Regions from separate parts of the Paenibacillus suaedae genome, predicted to be linked through region 1. Evidence: riboswitches for the same ligand, from Rfam matches in the RefSeq annotation. Region 1 holds a riboswitch; the other holds the start of a gene.
What was found. A riboswitch is a leader RNA that binds a small molecule or an ion and turns the genes downstream of it on or off. The one in region 1 is predicted to bind glycine.

Region 1 (7,849 bases):
GACCGCAATGAGCATATGTCCTTCCAGTTCAGGATAGAAGTGGCCAAGATCCAAGCCGCCGATGTATCCGTTGTCCAGGAGCATAGACTGCAATCGATCCATGTCAGTACCTTGCGGGAGACGAAGTACGAATTCATTGAAATAAGGCGCTTGGAATGCTAATCCCAGATTGGGCTTGTTATTGATATAAGCAGCTGCATAATGAGACTTCTGTATATTGAGCTTCGATACCTTTTGCATTCCCATCTTGCCCATGACGGACATATAGACGGAAGCAGCAAGAGCAAGAAGTGCTTGGTTTGAGCAGATGTTGGATGTCGCCTTCTCGCGACGAATATGCTGTTCTCTCGCTTGGAGTGTTAGAACAAATCCACGCTTGCCATCCAGATCCTTGGTCAAGCCGACAATCCTGCCTGGGATGCGGCGCATATAGGGCTCTGCAACGGCAAAGAAACCGCATGTAGGACCGCCGTAAGATGCTGCAATGCCAAGCGGCTGGGCATCTCCAACACATACGTCGACACCTAGTTTGCCAGGACTCTCCAACATAGCAAGACTCAGTGGATTCGTACTCATGATGAGCAGGCCTTTATTTGCATGTGCAATCGGTTCAATGGCGCGCACATCTTCAATGCATCCGAAGAAGTTCGGGGACTGAATCAGTACGGCAGCAGTCTCGTCCGTGACAGCACGCTTCAGCTGATCAAGGTCAGTCACGCCGTCTTCATATCCAATCTCGACCACTTCAACATTAAGTCCTCGAGCCATTGTGCGAACAATCTGTCTCGCTTCTGGATGGACAGTGCTCGAGATGACAAGCTGCTTGCGCTTCGTTGCGCCGACCGCCAGTGCCCCAGCTTCTGCAAGTGCAGTAGCGCCATCATACATGCTGGCATTGGCAACAGCCATACCAGTCAGCTCGCATATATAGGATTGAAATTCAAAGATTGCTTGCAATTCACCCTGACTGATTTCAGGCTGATAGGGTGTATAGGCGGTATAGAACTCTGATCTAGAGACTAGATGCTGAATGACTACAGGGATATGATGATCGTATATGCCAGCACCAAGGAAGCTGGTATGGCTCTCACTGTTAGCATTGCGGGAGGCCAATTCCTTCATATGCTTCATCATGGCTGCTTCATCTAATGGTTCAGACATGGGCAGTACTCCATTGTAACGAATGGAGGCTGGGATATCGCGGAATAGCTCGTCAATGGAAGAGATGCCGATCTGCTGCAGCATGTCAGCCTGATCTTGTTCCGTCACTGGAATGTAACGATGCTTCATGATGGATTCGCTCCTTTGGCAGGGGTCGGGATTCGTTTATAAAATGGAGTCGAGACGACGCGGGCTTTCAACTGCTTGCCGCGAATTTCGACAAGAATTTCTGTATCCAATTCAGAGAATGCGGATTCAATCAAGGCTAGCCCTAGATTGCGCTTTAATGTCGGCGACTGTGTTCCTGTTGTAACTTCTCCGATCACGCGCCCATCTGCAAGCACTGGATAATGGGAGCGAGGAATGCCTTTGTCGATCATCTCGATGCCTACCAGCTTTCGTGCCGGTCCATCGGTCTTCTGCTTCGTTAATGCTACACGGCCGATGAAGTCGCCCTTATCCAGCTTGACGAATCGTGCTAGTCCTGCCTCAAGCGGCGAGATATCGGCAGTAATTTCTTGTCCATAGAGGGGCAGACGTGCCTCGAAGCGCAAGGTGTCTCTAGCACCAAGCCCTGCTGGGAGCAAGCCGAACGGTTCGCCCGCGCGAATCAGCTCATTCCATACGTGCGCTGCATCTTCTGCGGACAAGTAGAGTTCGAAGCCATCTTCACCGGTATAGCCTGAGCGAGACAGCAGTGTTGATACGCCGCAGACTTGAGCATCCGATAGGAAATGGAATGGAGCGAGCGAATCAATAGGTGCCTCAGTTACCGCAGCAAGAATCGCTTGGGCATTCGGCCCTTGAAGGGCAAGCAATGCTGTGCGATTCGAAACATTGGTCAATGTAACGCCATGAATCAGATGCTTCTGCAGCCATGCATAGTCTTTATCAATGTTGGAGGCATTAACGACGAGCATGTAACGGTCGCTCTTCATCTGATAAATGAGAATATCATCGACAACTCCTCCGTCAGGGTAGCACAGCAGCGTATATTGTGCTTTGCCATCCTCGAGCCGCGATACATCATTTGTTGTCATCTGTTGAAGAAACGTCAGGGAGGCAGGGCCGCTTACGATAAATTCACCCATGTGGGAGACATCGAATAGACCTGCATGTGTACGAACTGCTTCATGCTCTCGTTGAATGCCGATAAATTGAACAGGGAGCTCCCAGCCGCCGAAGTCAATGCAGCGTGCACCCGGATAAGCAGAGTATTGATCAAATATTGGCGTTCTCTTCAATTGACTCATGAATTCACCTCGATACGCGTATTTGGACTAATTATCGGTATACGAACATAAAAAGGACAGCCGAAAGAAAAGTGGATGCATCGCATCCTCTCATTCTCTCGCTCTGTCCTTTGTACCTGAGAGTGTCGCCGATTGTCGCAAACAAATTGTTTGTTTCCGTGTCTACCATCGACTTTCCCCTTGGGTGACTGTATTCGTTTTCATGAATAGCAGTGCTCTCCAGAGGTGCGTCCGGTAAAAGTCCTTTTGCCTGAGAGATTCACCCATTCAGGCTTACTCCTTCGGCGCTGCTATGTCTCAGCAGTCTCTCCCTTTACCATCATTCGCCATTTTCAGCTGTCATCTCTACATTAGTTGAGCTTTCCACACTTTGTCAATTGATATTTTCTTCACAACTGATTTCATAGCTTGTCATATTGACAATCATGCATATCTTGCAATAATCTAATGGTGTTATAATTACCCAGTTTAATCGTAATTCGCGAACGAGGAAGGTCGGGAGAGTTTGACAATTGCGATTGTCAACACCGAAGGAGCAAGTTGCCAGCCGCCGATTGGCAATGAATCTCTCAGGTTCCATAACCGCCATTCTGACGCAGCTCTGGAGAGTGCATTTCTATGCCGCCAAAGGGGTAAGTTCAACCGCAGTTGTGGCTGTGGAGGAACGGGAACTCTCAGGTACCGAGGACAGAGAACAAGGCGACAAGGCCGCTTCCTGTCCATTTTTACGATCTCGATTGGATAGACGGCCTGATGAATGACATTATGAATGAAATGGGGCGTTGACATGAGTGAAGTGAAGAATGGATTGCTGTATAGTGAAGAGCATGAATGGGTAATTGCCATAGAAGGCAATACGGTACGAGTTGGCATTACAGATCATGCACAATCCCAGCTGGGAGACATCGTATTCATCGAATTTCCGCCAGTAGGTACCAGCTTGTCCGCAGGGGACAGCATGGGATCAATTGAATCGGTGAAGACTGTATCTGAGTTGTACTGTCCGGTATCCGGAACAATTACGAAGGTCAATGATGGATTGGAAGCGTCGCCAGAGCTTGTGAACAGCAGCCCCTACGAAGATGGATGGATTGCAGAAGTTGAAGTAGAAGGCAGCGTTGAGGAAGCTGTGAAGCACTTGCTGAATGCAGAGCAGTACACGAAGCTGATAGATGAATAGTTGAATAGTTGAAGGAACAATAGGTTGAGAACTAAGAACCTGCTGTACCGGTATCATGCTGGTGCAGCAGGTTTTTTCATTTGCTTTCTGACAAATTTCGATAGGATTCACCGCCGAAAAGGAGTACAATATAAGCATCGACAACTAGATGTTGCAATGCTAATAAGAATGCTAGGTGAATGGAATGACAATCGCTTTTTTTGATTCTGGAATCGGTGGAATAACCGTGTTGGCTGAGGCTATGAAGCATATGCCGCATGAACAATATTTATTTTATGCAGATACGCTGCATGTCCCTTATGGGACGAAATCTCAATCCGAAGTAATGCGCCATGTAGATTCAGCTGTGGAAGACATCATGCAGCACAATGTGAAGGCGCTTGTTATTGCGTGCAATACAGCGACAAGCATCGCAGCGTCAGAACTAAGACGGAAGTACGACATTCCGATCATCGGGATGGAGCCAGCAGTCAAGCCTGCCGTGGAAATGAATCGCGACAATGGCAAGCGTGTGCTTGTATTCGCGACAGCGTTAACCTTAAGTCAGAACAAATACCATACATTAATCAGTCGAATTGACGAAGAACATATTGTGGATTCGATTCCCTTGCCGGAATTGGTAGAGTATTGCGAGCAGTTAAACTTTGATAAGGGAGTGATAGGAGACTACTTCGTGCATAAGCTTGCTGGATTGGATTTGAATCAGTATGGAACGATTGTGTTAGGATGTACGCATTATCCCTATTACAAGCACATATTGAGAGACATTATCCCTGCTCATATCCAGCTTATAGACGGCAGCCATGGCACCGTGCAGCGTCTAGCACAAGTAATGCAGGAAAACCAGCTTAAGCAGTCATCGGATACGTCAGTTCGCCCTTCAATTCAATTTATGTGTTCAAGTCATGAGCAGAAATACATAGACAAGTTACAGACTGCACTCTATACCTATCAGACCTTCGGGGGAATGGATACGAATGAACAATCAATTGTTCGAGCTGACGGGGAGCAGTGCTAAGCTGATCCCGATGCTTCCTGAACATAAGGAAGATTTATACGAAGCAGCATCTCATCCTGATATTTGGCACTACTTGCCGCGCACCATCCGCAGTCTTACGGATGCAGAACGAGTGATTCATGATGCTGTTCTGAACCGCGAGAAGGGGACTGAGTATCCATTCGTTGTCATTGATCAGCTTACAGAGCGAATTATTGGCGCGACGAGAATAATGAATATGTCTGCCTTGCATCGATATGCCGAGATTGGCGGCACATGGTATCACCCTTCTGTATGGCGTACTCGCATCAATACAGAGTGCAAGTATTTGCTGCTGCAATATTGCTTTGAACAGCTGCATACGATTCGTGTTCAGCTGACGGCAGATGTGCGCAATGAGCGCTCGAATCGCGCCATTCAACGGTTAGGAGCCGTATACGAAGGGAAATTGCGCCGACATCGGGTGATGGAGGACGGGTATATTCGCGACTCGAATGTGTACAGCATAGTTGATGAGGAATGGCCACAGGTGAAGGAGAGGCTCGAGCAATATTTGCACCAGGTGTATGTGTAGTTATAGTTATACCGCTATTCAATCGTTCAATTCACAGTTATGTATCAATAAATACAAAGAGAGGATGTGCCCGCCAAGTAGATGGGGCTAACATCCTCTCTTTCTTATATGATGATTAAGCCGCTCGCTTATAGGACAAAAGTAAAGATAATGATGGATGTTATAATACTCGGCAGCCCAATTAAAAACATCGTACCGCTGAATTTAATATTTCTTCGATGGTCTTCTTCTGGAATATGGCCCATATTAAATTTAAGCTTCGTATCATCCCTGAATAGACCCGAGAAAAGGGAACCGACTACCCACAACCCTAAACCTAAATAGCAATTGATGTTGAATAAGGAGCGGAGATCTCCATTTTGCCAAATGTACACATACAATACTGAAAGTACAATGAAAACGAGCCCAATTGCAATACGTCGTAAGATCATATCACACCTCCTCGAATTCCACTATTACCCATCATACACCAAATTCAATCTATGTGAAAGTTAGATCAAATTTAATTCGAATAAAATCAATCAAAAAAACGAGTATTGAATTTATGATGGTGAACAAGGAGACTTATGAAGCCAGCATCCTTACGAAGTTACTTGTACACCCTGAGATGTACACAGAATACGGAATGTATCGCTATCCTTCTTCAAAACTATGGCGTTAAACCCTGATGTTTCATTTGTATCGGTATGGTGAAGTGATAGCCAACCACGATCAAGCAAGAATATCCGATCCAGGCTGCCGGAATCTGTTGCAATGGATGCTTGCATCTGGTAGGCGCTGGAATACACAGATAAATCCTTTTCAATATTCGTTGTTTGAATTTCGACTCCAGTCAATGTATATGAACTAGGCCAGACACGCGATTGCTCGTACTCGATTAACCATGGCATGTGTGGTCCAATGTAGGCCGTCTGAAAAGAGATGCTGGTTCCGTCTTCTAATGGAGCGAGTTGATGGTTAGGTCCTATGTAAGGTATTCCTAGACTTCTTGCAGGTTCAATAAATGAAGGCAACCCTCCTGTTACTTCTAATGCGACTCCGAAAATCCCTGCACGTTGAGAGGCAAATGCAGCGAATGCTGAGCCCAATGGCGTCTTCTGTGCTTCTTCTAAATCCTCTAAGGCGATGAGTTCAATAAATCCCTCTCTTAAATAGGCAACCTGCCCAATTGTTCCTGGGAACGGAATGACTTGCTTCGTAAATATAATGCCAGTAGTTTCTTGAATAAGATGGACTGCTTGAGACAAATTAGGTACTGCAAGTGTAACATGATCCAAAAACAGCATAGGAAATCCCTCGTTTCTTCTCAAATTACAATATTAATTGTCTGTTATATGTTGCTTCCAATGAGTAACTAGTTTTTCTAGTTGCAGCTCTGCTTCTCGTAATAATTGAATCTGTTCTCTTATCTCCTGAAGTCGTTCTTCATAAAATGCTGCAGCGCATTCAGCTTGATGATTGCTGTTATTGCTGTTATTGCTGTTATTGCTGTTACGCCCTGGCAACCCTTCACAGTTCTGAATCAGGCGCGCTATCTCAACAGTGCTAACTCCAAGCTTCAAGAATAACTGGATCAGCTGAACGCGCTGGACATCGATGTCTTCGTATATGCGATACCCATTCTCTGAACGAGCGGGGGACAGCAGATGCTTCTGCTCGTAATAACGCAGGGAACGAAGACTGACTCCTGTAAGCTTAGATAATTCACGAATATGCATTGTTGGTACCAACTCCTTCATAATGCGGCCACAAACATAGTGTAAAGGATGACATGATGTGAAGGTCAATACGTAATAATCAACATTTCTATGAGCGAGCAGGAAATGTAAGAGTAGGAACCAGTGAGGTAGAAAAGAAAGGTTTTTTACATTATCCGATTTGAAAAGTGTATGGTGTGTTGATTTCAAAAGGAAAGAGGAGGGCAGCTAACCACAATAGGATGTTGGTTAGCTGCCCTCTTTATTATGGCTTCGTTATCGACGAATGTGATAGTTGCAGGATCTGATGGTGTATGTTCTGTTCAGACAGACCGCCATGATAACAGATAACTGTGTCAATCGGATATTTGGTCAGCTTGGCGAGAGAGTGAATTGCGCTGTCCATGTCCAGCGTCGCATGCGGGACGGGGCCTTGCAGCATTCCATGAACGCTTATCATCGCGTCGCCGGCTAGCAAGATACGGCTGCGCTCCAAATAGATGCTGACATGCCCAGCTGTATGACCAGGCGTGTGGATAATGCGGATTCCGCCGCAGTAAGGAAGAACTTCATTATCCGTAATCAATCGGGTTACGTTCGCTGATGGATGCATGTTACACATGGCCAGAACTTTAGGACGATGTTCTTCTGGCAGCAGCGGCAGAAGCTTCGCCATAGCTTCGCGGCTAATCTTAATGAGTGGATATTTGCCTTCTATGTATGGGGCGTCTTCGTGGTGTGCTATCACCTCGAGATGGCCATCCTTGGCTGATACCACATCAGGCAGACTCCCGATATGATCGAGGTCTTGATGGGTAAGCAGGACAGCATGCAATCGATCGAGCGGCACGCCTGTTTCTTGCATCGCATGCTGGATTCGAATCCAATCCCCTGGCATCCCAGTGTCGATTAGTATTGCATCCTCTTCATCCCATATTAGAGTAGGATGAATTGCTACTGGTCCTCCGATGCCTTCAGATTCCAACT
Region 2 (7,849 bases), 160 kb from region 1:
CTATATACAGGAACTGAATAGGAGGGATAACACGATGACAGCATATCATTACAACAATAAGGCTGCCTTAATTGATGCAATCCAATATACCTACAGGCGGTTTGATGAAGAATTCAACGATATCGAGGACGGTGCAAGGGATGTTCGGATCACTGGGGTAGATCGAACTCCAGCCGAGATCATCGCCTATCAATTAGGCTGGCTGCATCTCGTTATGGGGTGGGACAAGCAGGAACAGGAAGGCGAAATCGTACATATGCCTTCTCTAGACTATAAGTGGAATCAACTCGGTGCATTATATCAATCTTTCTACGAGCATTATTCATCTTACTCGTTAACTGAATTGAGGAATCAACTTAAGGATGCCGTACAGTTGTGGGTGAATTGGATTGATAGCTATAACGATGAGGCGTTGTTCAGACAAGGGGTTCGCAATTGGACAGGGGACAAGCAGAATTGGCCGATGGCTCGATGGATACATATTAATTCGGTTGCTCCATTTACAAATTTCCGAACGAAAATTAGAAAATGGAAGAAAGGTTTTCTGAGTATGACTTAACTCTATTATCCTAGTTGTACAGCGACAGATCAGTACGCTCGTAACCGGATATGAACCGTCTGCCGCTGATTCAACTAGGAATTTATCTATTCACCTTTTTATCTCTTCTTTTTATCTGTATCTATATCTATATCTATATCTATATCTATTTCAAATTTTCTATATCTAGTTCAAGCAAATGATTGTATCTATTGTTACCTCGTCATAATAGAGGCAACGTCCTGGATGGCCGTCCGTGCAGCGCCGCTTATGCCCGCGAGTTGGAAAAATCCATGATTGACACCGAAGTACTTCCTGCACTCTGCACCAACTCCTGCATCAAGCAGCCGCCGATACAACATTTCTCCCTCGTCTGCAAGAGGATCGAATTCGGCAAGAAGAATATGTGTGTATGGCAATCCTTCCAATTCGCTGCGCTGAATAGGACTTGCCTCTGGATGTTCTGCCGGAATGTCTCCGAAATAAGCTTCAAAACCGCTGAGCAGTGCGTCGCGAGTGATCACGTAATCATCTCCGTACCGTTGATAACTATCGCTTGCTCCGCTTGCATCCAACATCGGATATATCAAGATTTGTCTTGTTGGCATCCATTCCTTTTGCGCCTTGAGCCGCAAGGACGTTACTAGCGCAATGTGTCCGCCCGCACTATCACCTGCCAGTGTAATATCGTTCGGATTTCCTCCCCATGATACGGCATGCTCACGCACAATTTGTGCAGCCTTATAGGCATCATCATGAGCTGCTGGATAGGCATGCTCTGGTGCCAAGCGGTAATCTACCGCTACCACGATCGAGTTCCCCTTGTTAGCTAATGCTCTTAACTGGCGGTCATGAGTTGTGAAATCCCCGCTCACAAAGCACCCGCCATGATAATAGATCATAACAGGAAGATTAGACTCATACGACGGTCGGTAAATGCGTAAAGGAATGGAATCGATCGTATGATCGGTGATTTTCCAAATAGGCTCCGCTTCTCCTGCCAACACAACCGATTGTACATAACCTTGACGGCGATCCTGATAGCTCTGCTGTCTCGCAGAAGGACGTCCTGATTCAATAAAATCCTTAACGATGCTTCGAATACCTGGTTCCAAATCATTCAAGCGCTCCATGATGTGAACTCTCCTCCGACTGAAATACATGATGTAATGGCATAATTCCATCAATATTCATGTTACACGCGAATGATCGAGGAATGCAATCCTCTCATCGAACGGGCAGCTTGAACTCCAGCTGTGGAATATAGTTCTTATCCGGGCCTTTTCTTACAAACGGCTTAATGACGATAAAGCTAGGCTTCACCTTGAACGGCTCGTAAGAGGTTGAGAACACCATTCCTTTTCCTTCTCCTGAACCATTCCCAGCAATTGCATTCTGTTCATTTCCCTGCTCATCCTCGATATCGAACTCAAGATTGAGGAACCCATCAACTTTATAGTTATCCGGTATTGCATCCAGCATTTTACGATAATCTTCTTCTCCGCTTGCCCCGTGGACACCGACGAGCAAGCGGGTTGTGATGGGGGTAATTTCGACTCGATCGATCGTCATATTTATCGAATCATGTGATTTGGTCTCTGATGTCTTCAGGATAATCGTTCGCTCCGTATCCTTCTTGATCGGGAAGAGGAACTCGTAATTCTCATCCACATCAGCCAAATACACGACCATCTTCATTTCGAACGAGTCTGGAAGCTCGAGATCAGCAGAATCTAAAGCGGTAACGATTATCGATTGCGGAGCATGCTCCCCACCCGGCTGCAGTCCCATCCCGGTATTTATCTGCTTGTCTCCCATATAAAAATCGATATTATTGGCCCGCTTGCTAAGCATGCGCTGCTTGTTCCATAACTGAAAAAAAGACTCCTTCGCCGCATTCGCATCTTCTCTACTGAGCACTAGAGAAAGCCTGCTGCCATCATACATCATCTCAGAAATCGTGAGCGTCACTCCCTTATGGGATACGCGCTGATTGACTGAGGTGACCATCCCCTTCTCTCCAGCGGTTTGCAAGCCAAGATCCCCCACCAGTTTGAATACGCTATTCATGAACGGAATCTGCTTCAACGTCTGTGCGATCGCTGGAGAGGCAAGACCCGAGAAGATCATGACAATCCCGAGGCTCGCTACACCCGCTGTTGAAATCAACACTCTGCGCAGCCAGCGGTTCTTCCGACTTCTTCTCTTCCGTCCAGGAAGCATCTCGTCGATGATCTGGTATGTCCGATCCATCCGGTTGCGAACGGATTCTGGCAGCTCGCTAATATATGGTTCCCTAAGCTGTTCCAGTCGCTGATCGATAGGCAGTTGTATGTCTTTCATCCGTTCATCTTCCTTTCTTCAGTATCATCCAGCCATTCTGCGAGCGTGTGACGTGCCCGATGCAGCCGTGTCTTCACCGCGCCCACGGACATATCCATCATCTCGGCGATCTGATGCATAGGCAAATCCTGAAAATAAAACAAAATAACAATATTGCGAGATACTTCCTCAAGCCGATAGATCGCCTGACGCAAATCAAGATGATCACTGTATTCAGCCGTGGCAACACCAACTTCTGGGAGTTCAGCCAGCATGATGATGCGAGCCTGCTTCCGCAATATCATATTGCATTCATTGATCAATATCCGAAAGAGCCAAGTCTTAAAATAGGCATGATGATTTAGGTTGGTCAGTGCGCGATAAGCCTTGAGCACAGTCTCCTGCATCGCATCTGCACAATCCTCATCCCTTCTGACGATCGACCTGGCCATGTTGAACATTTGGGCTTCATGCTGCTTGATGAGTCGAATAAACGCTTCTTTGTTACCTTCCTTAGCCAATCTCACTTCTGTCTCTATATCGCTATGCAAGCCGTTTCTACTCCCTTCTTTACCCCATACACGCGAATCAAACTGTCAATTAGATGCACAAGATAGGCAAAAGGTTTCATTAAACGCAAAAAAACTGCCAAATGTTCACTTTCATGCATTTGGCAGTTTACTTAAGAACAGGAATAGCTTCCTGCTTCTATTTATTTTTCGGATTCCCTATGCTTCCAATATAGACGCGTCTCAGACACAACGACTCCAGACAAACCGAGCAGTGCAACTAAGTTCGGCAGCGCCATTAATCCATTTACAATATCAGCAAGCTTCCATATCATATCCAGCTTGATAAATGCCCCAAAGCCAATGATCGCAATGAACATAAGGCGGTACGGCAGAATCGATTTGACACCGAATAAATAAACCATGCACCGTTCGCCGTAATAGTTCCAGCCAAGAATCGTCGTAAATGCAAATAAAATCAAGCAAAACATAAGAATGAGGGAACCGTATGGCAGCGCAGCATCAAATGCTGCCTGTGTCATGGCCGCTCCTTCCATTGGGCCATTCCATACACCCGTTACAATCAATGTTAATCCTGTAAGCGAGCAGACGATGATCGTATCGATGAATGTTCCGGTCATTGATATGAGTCCTTGCTCAGCCGGCCATTTCACCTTCGCAGCCGCGGCCGCAATCGGTGCGCTTCCGAGACCTGATTCATTCGAGAATACGCCTCTTGCAATCCCGTTGCGGATCGCCATCATAACCGTTGCTCCCAAGAAGCCGCCACCTGCTGCTGTTGCATTGAACGCGCCATGGAAAATTAACGACAGTGCGTGCGGTATCTGATCCGCAAATGCAATAAGCACAACAAAACTCGCGATAAAATAGATAATAGCCATGACAGGAACAATTGTCGTCGTCACATGCGATATACTCTGAATCCCGCCAATTGTAACAAGCGCGGTCACGATAGTGACGATTGCCGCAGTGACTACTGCAGGTACACCAAGGCTTGCTTCTGTAGAAGTGACGATCGCATTAATTTGCGGAAATGTACCAATTCCAAGTAAGGCAACCAGTACTCCGCTAATCGCAAAGAACACAGCAAGCGGCTTGAATTTCATGCCAAGTCCCTTCTCAATATAATACATAGGACCGCCTAGCACTTGTCCATTGTCATCAATGTTGCGATACTTGACAGCAAGCAATCCTTCCGCATATTTGGTGGCCATTCCGAAGAATGCAGCAACCCACATCCAGAACAATGCACCGGGTCCACCCACCTTTATTGCAGTAGCAACCCCCACGATATTACCAGTTCCAATTGTCGCCGCCAACGCAGTAGCCAATGCACCGAAGCTGGATACATCCCCTTCTCCCTCGTTCTTCGACTTGAATATTAACTTCAAGGCGAGCGGCAGGCGGAACAACTGTAGCGCTCCCAAGCGGATCGTTAATAAAATTCCCGTTCCTACTAATAAAATAAGAAGCGGTGCTCCCCATACCATGTTGTTCAATTTGTCTAACCATTGTTCCATCATTGTCAAATCAGTTCCCCTCTTTGTGAATAATAAAAAGAGTCAAATCGAATGATTTGACCCTGGGGACATGTGTGCAGAATAAATAACCTGACGTAAGTGACATACCTAAATAAGATCATCATACCAATGACTTACGATTTCTACGCTTCTGCATCCCTGTCCTTTTACCTGAGAGTTTTAACGAATTCATGAGATTCAATTCGCCTTGCCCCTTCGGTGCCCCAATCATGGAGTCTCTCCAGAGTCCTGTCCATTTACGGTCCTGCTTATACATACTCGAGCTCAAGGTTCGATATGCCTAGGCGCCTGAGAGCTTACCCCTTCGGCTAGACGATTCGTCTATCTCCCGCAAACTTCATCCAGTTATAAAGTTGTAGGTAACATTATAGTAGACACACTATCATTGTGCAATGATCCACTGCATTGTAATTTATCCCATACCATTTATCACACATGTGCTCGTTGACTGTAATATAGGGATCTGGCCTCATTTAATAAATGAATGAGTTCTTTCATATTCTGTTCGCTCGTATCGTAATTGGTAAAGCATGCACGCAGCGTTGGTACACCATGAATGGTAAATACGGATAGCCACACTTTCCCTGTGCTCAATACGTGTTGATTCACAATTAGAGCGAAATGCTGATCGTTTCGTTCCCATGCTTCTTGATCAAGAAAGCAGATGACAGGCAGCACGGTATCGTTGGCAACTGTCCAGCCAGATCGCATTAATTCTTCTCTGAATCGCTTGCCCATTTCAATTTGATGTCGCAAGACAGCCCGATATCCTTCCCAACCCGCAGTAGCCAGGGATAGATACAGCTTCAATCCTATAAATCTCCGTGACCATTGAATGGAATGCGTATATGGATCGATCGTATGCAGCTCTCCTCCCTCCTTCGGCATATAATCTGCCGTTATACGGAAGGTTTCATTCAATATACGTGAATGCCGTGTGAAGTACATGCCCGCCCCCATCGGAACGGACAGCCACTTATGAGCATCAAACGCGATTGAATCTGCTTGCTGGATACCATCCACATGGTAGGACATTTCGGAATCCAACACGATTGCACCGCCATAAGCAGCATCTACATGAAGCCACATCTGTTCATGCTCCGCTATTGCTGCGATGTCCATTAACGGATCAATTGCACCGGCTCCCGTCGTTCCCGCTGTAGCAATAATAAGAAATGGGGCAAAACCCTGCGCGCGGTCTATACGTATTTGTTCTAATAACGCGTCTATATCCATTTGCAAGGAATCGTTCGTACGAATGGAGCGAATTGAATTCGTTCCAAGCCCACAGGAACGAGCCGCTTTCACCAATGAATGATGACTCTCTTCAGAAGCATACAGAATGGGTGGCTTCTCCAGAGCTGCTAATCCGTCTGTTGCATACTTTGGAAAATGATAAGATAGAGCCGTTAAGACAGCAGTCATATTAGCTTCCGCTCCCCCAGTCGTGAAAGTTCCATCAGCAACATCACGCGGGTAACCAAATTGAACGGCGAGCTCACGCAGTACGTAATTCTCAATCTCTACCGCGAGCGGCGCATGACTCCATGCAGCAAGCTGGGGGTTAAACGCCGCTGTTATCGTGTCTGCCATAATCCCCATAAAGTTCGGACGGGGATTGTATAAGCCATAATATCCTGGATGTGCTGTGTGCACTTGATATCGACGCAGTCCTTCTATAACATGCTGAACCGCAGTTTGAGGCTTGACAGGAGCAGCAAAGTCAATTTGCTCCGCATACTGCACGATTTCTGACGGGATTAATTCAGGGGCAACTACTACCTCGTCGGTGTATGATAGATACTGACTGATTTTCTCTAACGTATATGAGCCTAGCATATACTGTTCCTCAGTTGATAGATCCAAGATCGGATTCTGTCTAAGCATACAGATTCCAGCAACTCCCTTCCACTGTTCAATTCAAGAAAGATGTTCCAATTGAATAATAGCTTACCGACCAAGACGACAATTGAACAGGTACAGTTTATCAGTTCGCTATGAGGACAGGCCATTTATCCCCCTATTATACATACCGTCCTACCATTTACATCGTATTTTGAATATGAGCGCAAGATTTCGAAATCTCAACTCAAAAAAACCGCCCCTATTATCTAGAGACGGTGTCTATTGCTTCCTTACTTTCTCATTTACTCAGGCAATCGGTATACAGCAAAAGGTTCACCATACCGATATCGACGGCTTATTTCATCCAATCGGTTCAACTGTTCTTCATTAAGTTCGACATTGACACTCGTTATATTGTCCTCTAACTGCTCCACCTTCGTCGCTCCTACAATGACTGTCGATACACAAGGCTGGTGCATAAGCCAAGCTAATGACAACGAGCTTGGGCTGCAGCCGATATCCGCTGCCAATTCGCTCACCTGTTCACTTAACGCAAACCGTTCTTCATTGAAGAATTTGTAGAAATTCGGATCCGTATCTGCTCGTGAGCCAGCTGGCTTCTGATCTTCTACTCGATATTTTCCTGTCAGAATTCCTCCTGCAAGCGGATAATATGGAATGATTCCCACCCCTTGATCCTGACATAGCGGAACCAGTTCCAGTTCTGGCGTTCGATCAGCTAGTGAATAGCTGGTTTGCATGGACACATAACGATTCAGACCAAGCCGTTCACTGATGCCAATCGCCTTCATCAGCTCCCAAGCAGCGTAGTTAGACGCTCCGATATACCGCACCTTGCCTGAACGTATCATATCATCAAGCGTCCGCAGCGTCTCCTCAAGTGGAGTATGCGGATCAAATGAATGTATTTGATACAGGTCAATATAATCGGTATTTAGCCGCTTCAAGCTATTGTCTAATTCCTGCTGCAAATGAAAGCGAGATGACCCGCGCTCGTTCGGCCCCTGTCCTCGAATTAATCCTGCCTTCGTTGTCAGCACGACATTGTGTCG

Region 2: it holds a riboswitch for glycine, as region 1 does, so the genes downstream of both, RQP50_RS21855 (alanine/glycine:cation symporter family protein) here and gcvT (glycine cleavage system aminomethyltransferase GcvT) in region 1, are expected to answer to the same signal.

What each region holds. Positions count from the first base shown of each region.
Region 1 is NZ_JAVYAA010000006.1:269,284-277,132, reverse strand. Features, by position in the region: gene gcvPA (aminomethyl-transferring glycine dehydrogenase subunit GcvPA) at 1-1,290, opposite strand, end outside; gene gcvT (glycine cleavage system aminomethyltransferase GcvT) at 1,287-2,414, opposite strand; glycine riboswitch at 2,516-2,639, opposite strand; glycine riboswitch at 2,643-2,737, opposite strand; glycine riboswitch at 2,901-3,009, shown strand; gene gcvH (glycine cleavage system protein GcvH) at 3,202-3,594, shown strand; gene murI (glutamate racemase) at 3,779-4,612, shown strand; gene RQP50_RS22600 (GNAT family N-acetyltransferase) at 4,572-5,165, shown strand; gene RQP50_RS29390 (DUF5316 family protein) at 5,294-5,596, opposite strand; gene RQP50_RS22595 (VOC family protein) at 5,747-6,451, opposite strand; gene RQP50_RS22590 (MerR family transcriptional regulator) at 6,485-6,883, opposite strand; gene RQP50_RS22585 (MBL fold metallo-hydrolase) at 7,128-7,849, opposite strand, start outside.
Region 2 is NZ_JAVYAA010000006.1:107,413-115,261, forward strand. Features, by position in the region: gene RQP50_RS21835 (ClbS/DfsB family four-helix bundle protein) at 35-559, shown strand; gene RQP50_RS21840 (alpha/beta hydrolase) at 754-1,671, opposite strand; gene RQP50_RS21845 (DUF4179 domain-containing protein) at 1,766-2,881, opposite strand; gene RQP50_RS21850 (sigma-70 family RNA polymerase sigma factor) at 2,878-3,411, opposite strand; gene RQP50_RS21855 (alanine/glycine:cation symporter family protein) at 3,573-4,913, opposite strand; glycine riboswitch at 5,060-5,165, opposite strand; gene RQP50_RS21860 (pyridoxal phosphate-dependent decarboxylase family protein) at 5,361-6,818, opposite strand; gene RQP50_RS21865 (aldo/keto reductase) at 7,079-7,849, opposite strand, start outside.